DNA from 2 places in the Bradyrhizobium amphicarpaeae genome. Region 1 is predicted to be linked to the other one. Evidence: predicted binding sites of a transcription regulator. Region 1 holds the regulator's gene; the other holds the start of a gene.
The links. Region 1 encodes LexA, which represses DNA repair genes until DNA is damaged. Its sites were predicted from a motif close to TGTTCNNNNTGTGTTCNG; they were not measured.

Region 1 (3,882 bases):
CTGTCTTCGATACGGGCTGAAAGCGGCAGCATGGTCGCCCTCGTCTGCAATTTTGCCTCCGCCTCCGCGCTCGGTTAGAACACTGTCGGAACATTTCGTCCGAACGCGCCGAGCAGGAGTTTCGCCGTGGCCTTGATGCCGGTTTCCGACGCCCTGGCCGCGGTGCTGGCGGGCGTTGAGCCGCTGCCTGAACAGATGGTTTCGCTCGACGAAGCCTACCACCGGGTGCTCGCGCGTGACGTCGCCGCGCGGCGCACGCAGCCGCCGCAGGCCATGTCGGCGATGGACGGCTACGCCGTCCGCGCGGCCGACGCCGCAGCGATCGATTCCAGGTTGACTGTCATCGGTGAGGTCGCGGCCGGCCGTCCGTTCACAGGACGGGTCGGCGCAGGCGAAGCCGTGCGGATCTTCACTGGCGGTGTCGTTCCGGAGGGCGCGGACGCGGTCGTGATCCAGGAGGACACCATTGCGGACGGCAAGAGCGTCACGATCAAGGAAGCTGCGATCGTGGGTCGGCACATCCGCCCCGCTGGCGTGGATTTCCGCGAGGGTGACGTCCTCTTGCGCAAGGGGACCCGTCTGACTGAGCGCGATCTCGCCCTCGCGGCCGGCATGAATCACCCGTATCTCGCCGCCTGCCGACGCCCGAAGGTCGCGATCCTCGCCACCGGCGACGAACTGGTGATGCCGGGCGCCACACCCGGGCACGGCCAGATCGTCTATTCCAACGGCTATGCCCTCCACGCGCTCGCCCGCAGCGAGGGTGCCGAGACCATCGACCTCGGTGTTGCCGCCGATACGCTGGAGGCCACCACCGCCGGCATCCGCCGCGCGCGCGAAAGCGGCGCCGACATCCTGATCACGACCGGAGGCGCATCGGTCGGTGACCACGACCTGGTCCAGCAGGCCCTGCGGGACGAAGGCATCGCGATGGCGTTCTGGAAGATCGCGATGCGGCCCGGCAAGCCGATGATGCACGGACGGTTGGGGGCGATGGGCGTGATCGGCCTGCCCGGCAATCCCGTGTCGTCTTACGTGTGCGCCTTTCTGTTCATGGTGCCGCTGATTCGGGCGCTGTCGGGCCGTTCGGTGATTCATCATCATCGCGAGCGCGCCGTGCTGGGTCGCGATCTCGGTGCCAACGACCAGCGCGAGGACTATCTGCGCGCGCGCCTGGAGCTGCGCGACGACGGCACGCTCGTCGCTCTTCCCGTCAGCCATCAAGACTCCTCTCTGCTTGCGAATCTTGCTGCAGCACAGGTACTTCTCGTGCGCGCACCGTTTGCGCCGAAGGCCGAGGCCGGCAGCCCCTGCGAGGTGCTGCGGCTCCCCGTCTGACCTGCGCGGCCACACGCATTCCGCGTGTCTCGTTCTGTTCACGCAAAATTAAGCAGTTGCGGAACATGTATCGAACATATAGTGTCCGTTCATGATTTGTTTCGAGGATGTAGCGGCTTATCGCTGAATTCATCGTCTCGGAATCGAACGACATCAACCGGGGGACTTTGGTCGAGATGTTAACGCGCAAACAATACGAGCTTCTGCGGTTCATCAGCGAACGCTTGAAGGAAAGCGGCGTGCCGCCGTCCTTCGACGAGATGAAGGATGCGCTCGACCTGCGCTCGAAATCGGGCATCCACCGCCTGATCACCGCACTCGAGGAGCGCGGCTTCATCCGCCGCCTGCCCAACCGCGCCCGGGCCATCGAAGTGATCAAGTTGCCGGAGCTCCAGGCCGCCGCCGGCAGCCGACGCGGCTTCACGCCAAGCGTCATCGAGGGCAATCTCGGCAAGATCCGCGCGAGCTCCAGCCCGTCCGCAGACGAGGGCGAGCGGCCCGTTGCCGTGCCCGTGATGGGCCGCATTGCGGCCGGCACCCCGATCGAGGCGTTGCAGACCCGCAGCCACACCATCAGCGTGCCGCCCGACATGCTCGGCTCCGGCGAGCATTACGCGCTCGAAGTGCGCGGCGATTCCATGGTCGAGGCCGGCATCCTCGACGGCGACATGGCGCTGATCCAGCGCAACGAGAGCGCCGATACCGGCGACATCGTCGTGGCGTTGATCGACGACGAGGAAGCCACGCTCAAGCGATTCCGCCGCCGTGGCGCGTCGATCGCGCTGGAGCCTGCCAATGCCGCGTATGAGGTGCGCATCCTGCCGCCGAACCGCGTGAAGATTCAGGGCAAGCTGATCGGGCTGTACCGCAAGTACTGAGTCCGGACGGTCTCGATCAAGAAGTCTTGTGCGCCTCGCGCGCGCGGCTGCGGTCGGCATCGCCGATCAGAGATTGGAGCGGACGATGGTCCGCGCCGGCTGGATAGTCTTTCTGGTATTGCACAGACTATCCGGCCCCTTCTCCGCAGCGGCATCGTCGGCCGGGTGCGCAACAAGCATTGCTCCTCTTTCCCCACGACGCGGTCAATCTGCATTCTGGGCCTGCGGGCACCGACACGCGCCTGCCGAATGTAGGTGAGCGAACTTTGTTCCTATTGGATTCGGGAAAGATAATGTGATCTCGGCTCGCCGATCCGAGCCGCAGATTTGCCTACAACCAGGCAGACCGTCACGCGCTTCCACTCTGACAGGGGCCTGCGCCTCCAAAAGAGGTGCGGGTCGCTATCTCTGCATTGAGGAGCACCCGATGTGTGACTACAGCCTGCATGCCGTCGCGACGCGCCCCGCAGAAGTCGGCGAGACGATCGTCACGACAACGTTCCGCGGCACCTCGACGCGCGGCTTTGCCTCCGAAGCCGATCTCTCCGTCGCGGTCTGCCTGTTGCCGGGAACGGAACTCGCCTTCGCCGACAACGTCCGTTACGACAACCGCTGGATCTGGACGCGTACCGTCAACTCCCGCGTCGGCAAGTTCGGCAAGATCGATCCGCACATTCCCGATCGCCATCACGACGCGATCGAATTCCCGGACGGCAAATCCGTGCTGGTGACGCAGCTCGTCGAAGGCCAGCGCGCAACCGTCCTGCAGCTGCCGGTGACCCAGCCGGTCAGCGAGCGCAAGCGTGAGATCATCGCCGACAGTCGCCCGACGGCTCCGCGACTGCCGATCGGCTGACGAGGGCTTCAGTCCTCCGCCTGAAGATCGGCCTCCGCCGGGGTCGCATCCTTGCTGCGCGGAGCCGCCGCCCTCGGCACGAGAGCTCCTTCGAATTCACCCTCGCCGGCAGCTGCCGGCGACCAGGGGCGGCTTGTGCCACTCGCCCTCACCGGCTGAACGGAAAAGCCGTCGCCGCGTGGCGTCAGGGCCAGCGCACCCTGGCGAGCGAGCCGCTGCCGATCCACCACCATCGCCGCACAATCGGGCGGCGCCGGCCGAGACGTCACCACCAGTGCGGCCCGGTTGCAATCATCCGCCAGCGCCTCGATGCGCGAGGCCAGCGCGACCAGCCGCCCGTCGGCGAGCGGCGTCACGCAGCCGGATTCGTCGCACGATATGCCGCTCGCCAGTGCACCACTGCCGGCATCGCGCGGATCGGCGTCGGCAGACAGCCACTCCTTCAGCAGGAAATTGTCCTTGCCCGTCCTGATCAGGTGCAAGCGCCCGTCCCCACCCCGCACCGCGACGCTCGCGCCATCCCCGGCAATCAGGATATCGGGCTGCCGCACCGAAAGGCCCCAGGCGATAGAGGCCAGCAGCACCATGGCGCCGCCCCAGCGCAAAGGCGTGCGCAACAGGCCCATCACGATGATCCCCAAGCTCGCTGCGATCAACGGCGCGATACCGAACGCCGGGATGCGGCCGACCGCGCCCGGCAATGCCGCCACCCAGCGCGAGACCACGACCATCCAGTCGATGCCGATCCCCATCAGCCACCAGAACGCGCCGTCGAGCCCGAACGGCGCCGCGAGCAGGCCCAGCAGCCCG
Region 2 (3,882 bases), 2.3 Mb from region 1:
AGGGTGCCTTCGATGATCGCTTGCGGTGCAAGCCGGCCCGCATCCGCGCCGCCGATCAGCACGCCGTCCATCGCGATCTCATAGACCGGCATCACGCTGCGCGCGGTTTCGAGCTTCAGGTGGCACGGCAGCCGTTCGGTCTTGCGGCGGTCGTCGTGCTCGCTCTGGCGGAGCAGCACCGCGCAGCGCGATTTCAGCTTCTGTGCGAAGGTGGTGACGGCTTTGCCGGCGCTGGCGACGTTCTCGCCGTGGCTCTCGGCCGCCTTGGTCGCGGCGTCGATCTCGGCCGCGCTCTCGCCGACCGAGACGATGAATTCCGAAGCGCTGGCGGCGTTGCCGGAAACGTCGCTGGTGGTGGCGTTCTGTTCGGCGACCGCGCCGTTGACGGTCTCGAACACCGGGCGGATCGCCTCGATCGCCTGCGAAATGCGGTGCACGGCATCCGCGGAGCCGGCGGCGTCGCGCTGCAATGCGTCGATCTTCTTCGTGATCTCTTCCGTGGCGCCTTGCGTCTGCACCGCGAGGGCCTTGACCTCGGTCGCGACGACCGCAAAGCCTCTGCCGGCTGCGCCGGCGCGCGCGGCCTCGATCGTCGAGTTGAGCGCGAGCAGCGTCGTCTGCCGCGCGATCTGGGCGATCAGATTGACGACGTTGCCGATGGCGGCGGAGGATTCGCGCAGGCGATCGACGTTGGCACGGGCTTCCTGCGCCGCGGCGCTGGCCTCGTCCGCGAGCTTGCCGGCCTCGCGAACCTGCGCGCCGATCCCCAGCGCAGACTGCGTGAACTTGTCGGCGGCCTGGGCGAAGGTGGAGGCGGTCGATTGCGCGGCATTGGTGCGGCCGGTGAGGGCGTCGGTGCGGTCGCGGATGGCGGCAAGCGTCGCCGCGGTCGCTTCGGCGCCGCCGGCCACGGAATTGGCGGCGCGTTCGAGCTGGCGGATCATGGCGCCGAGCTCGAGTTCCAGCAGCTCCAGGATCTCCCGGGCCGAATCAGTTTCGGCCGCGGGAACGGGCTCGGAATGGGCCGCCGGCTGCGTAGCCGCCGGGGCGGTCGCAGGCGAAGCCATGTCCGGCAGACGCTTCCGAAATAGTCCGAACGCCATCAGGTCTCTCTGGTCGGAGGACGAGCAAACGCTATTTTCGCAAGCCGGAATGAAATCAGGGTTAACGTTGCCTGACTTTTGGGCTGATGTGCTACGATAATACCTTTAAATCGTAGAACCTCTTTCATTCCGGGCAGTTGGCGGCCTATAAGGCCGCGCTTTCCGCGATCACCTTTGGCTGACGATTCCCCCGAGAGACCCCGCATGGCCGGACATTCCCAATTCAAGAACATCATGCACCGCAAGGGGCGGCAGGATGCCCAGAAGTCGAAGCTGTTCGGCAAGCTGGCGCGGGAAATCACCGTCGCTGCCAAGCTCGGCACGCCCGACCCCAACATGAACCCGCGCCTGCGCGCCGCGATCATCGCGGCGCGTCAGGAGAACATGCCGAAGGACAATATCGAGCGCGCCGTCAAGAAAGCGCTCGGCAACGAGGGCGAGAACTATGACGAGATCCGCTACGAGGGCTATGGCCCGGGCGGCGTCGCCGTGATCGTCGAGGCGCTGACCGACAACCGCAATCGCGCCGCCTCCGACATCCGCTCCTTCTTCACCAAATCCGGCGGCAATCTCGGCGAAACCGGCTCGGTCTCCTTCATGTTCGACCGTACCGGCATCATCGAATACGACCACAGCGTCGCCTCCGACGACGCCGTGCTCGACGCCGCGATCGAGGCCGGCGCCGACGACGTCGTCTCCAGCGAAGCCGGCCACGAGATCTACGCCTCGACCGAAAGCTATCGCGACGTCGCCAAGGCGCTGGAAGCCAAGTTCGGCGAGCCGCGCAAGGCCGCGCTGATCTGGAAGCCGCAGAACACGGTCGCGGTCGACGACGAGACCGGCGAGAAGCTGCTCAAGCTGATGGACCTGCTCAACGAGCACGACGACGTCCAGCAGGTCTACGCCAATTTCGAGGTGTCGGACGCGCTGATGGCGAAGATGGGCGGCTGAGGCCTCGCTCGTGTCCCGGACGCGCTGCAGCGTGCAACGCTGCTGCGCAGAGCCGGGACCCATCGTCCTCCAGGCATCTGTGCCGATATGGGCCCCGGTTCAGCGCCGCACCGCTTCGCGCTGCGTCGCGCCCGGGGCACGAAACCTCCTTTCCCCTGTTACTTCTGTTCTGTTTCTGTTTCGCTATCATGGGCCAACCGCTATCACTGGCCCATGACCGCGCTCCCGATTCGCCAGCCCATCCGCATCATCGGCATCGACCCCGGCCTGCGCCGCACCGGCTGGGGCGTGATCGAGGCTGACGGCAACCGGCTGATCTACGTGGCTTGCGGGTCGGTTGAACCGCCGAACGATCTGCCGCTGGCGAGCCGGTTGCTCGCGATCCACGAAGGTCTCGCCGCCGTGCTGTCGGCCCATCAGCCGATCGAAGCCGCGGTCGAGCAGACCTTCGTGAACAAGGACGGCGTCGCCACCCTCAAGCTCGGTCAGGCCCGCGGCGTCGCCATGCTGGCGCCCGCGATGTTCGGCATCTCGGTCGCCGAATACGCGCCCAACCAGGTCAAGAAGACCGTGGTCGGCGCCGGCCATGCCGAGAAAGCCCAGATCGCGATGATGCTGAAGATCTTGCTTCCCAAGGCTGACCCGCCATCGGCCGACGCCGCCGACGCGCTCGCCATCGCCATCACCCACGCCCATCACCGCCAGAGCACCGCGCTCAGGCTGAAGGTGGCGAGCCTATGATCGGCAAGCTGAAGGGCCTGATCGATTCCTACGGCGAGGATTTTGTCATCCTCGACGTCGGCGGTGTCGGTTACCAGGTGCATTGCTCTACGCGTACCTTGCAACATCTGCCCTCGCCGGGCGAGGCCGCGGTGCTGTCGATCGAGACCTATGTCCGCGAGGATCAAATCAAACTGTTCGGCTTCCGCACCGACCAGGAGCGGGAATGGTTTCGCCTGCTCCAGACCGTGCAGGGCGTCGGTGCCAAGGTCGCACTCGCCGTGCTCGGCACGCTGGCGCCGTCCGATCTCGCCAATGCGATCGCCTTGCGCGACAAGGCCGCGGTGGCGCGCACGCCCGGCGTCGGCCCCAAGGTCGCCGAGCGCATCGTCACCGAATTGAAGGACAAGGCGCCGGCCTTCGCCAATGTCGATCCCGCAGTGGTTCATCTCGCCGGCGCCGTCGATGAGCAGCGCGCGCCGCGTCCCGTGGCGGATGCGATCTCAGCGCTGGTCAATCTCGGCTACGGCCAGCCGCAGGCGGCTGCTGCGATCGCGTCGGCGTCGCGCAGTGCGGGTGAAGGCGCCGAAACGGCGCAGCTCATTCGCCTCGGCCTGAAGGAATTGGCGAAATGAGCGCGGTGATGGTCAGTCTCGTAGGGTGGGCAAAGCGAAGCGTGCCCACGATCTTTCAACCGATCGGAGACGTGGTGGGCACGGCGCGAAGCGCGCCTTTGCCCACCCTACGAGGAGTTCGCTGAGTGAGCGATCCCAAAGCCTCCCGCATGGTCTCGCCCGAGCGCCGCAGCGACGATGTCGGCGACACTGCGCTGCGCCCGCAATCGCTGTCCGATTTCGTCGGCCAGCAGCAGGCGCGCAAGAATCTCTCGATCTTCATCGAGGCGGCGCGCAAGCGCGGCGAGGCGCTTGATCACGTGCTGTTCGTGGGGCCGCCCGGCCTCGGCAAGACCACGCTGGCGCAGATCGTGGCCAAGGAACTGGGCGTCGGCTTTCGCGCGACCTCGGGTCCCGTGATCGCCAAGGCCGGCGATCTCGCAGCCCTCCTCACCAATCTCGAAGAGCGCGACGTGCTCTTTATCGACGAAATC

Region 2: ruvC (crossover junction endodeoxyribonuclease RuvC) is a predicted target of LexA. The motif match lies at 2,220-2,237, and genes of this name have one in related genera.

What each region holds. Positions count from the first base shown of each region.
Region 1 covers NZ_CP029426.2:3,937,101-3,940,982, forward strand. Annotated here, with positions in the region: gene CIT40_RS18300 (molybdopterin molybdotransferase MoeA) at 127-1,338, shown strand; gene lexA (transcriptional repressor LexA) at 1,515-2,216, shown strand; gene CIT40_RS18310 (hypothetical protein) at 2,644-3,072, shown strand; gene CIT40_RS18315 (ComEC/Rec2 family competence protein) at 3,081-3,882, opposite strand, start outside.
Region 2 covers NZ_CP029426.2:6,202,070-6,205,951, reverse strand. Annotated here, with positions in the region: gene CIT40_RS29145 (methyl-accepting chemotaxis protein) at 1-1,103, opposite strand, end outside; gene CIT40_RS29140 (YebC/PmpR family DNA-binding transcriptional regulator) at 1,308-2,054, shown strand; gene ruvC (crossover junction endodeoxyribonuclease RuvC) at 2,268-2,795, shown strand; gene ruvA (Holliday junction branch migration protein RuvA) at 2,792-3,409, shown strand; gene ruvB (Holliday junction branch migration DNA helicase RuvB) at 3,559-3,882, shown strand, end outside.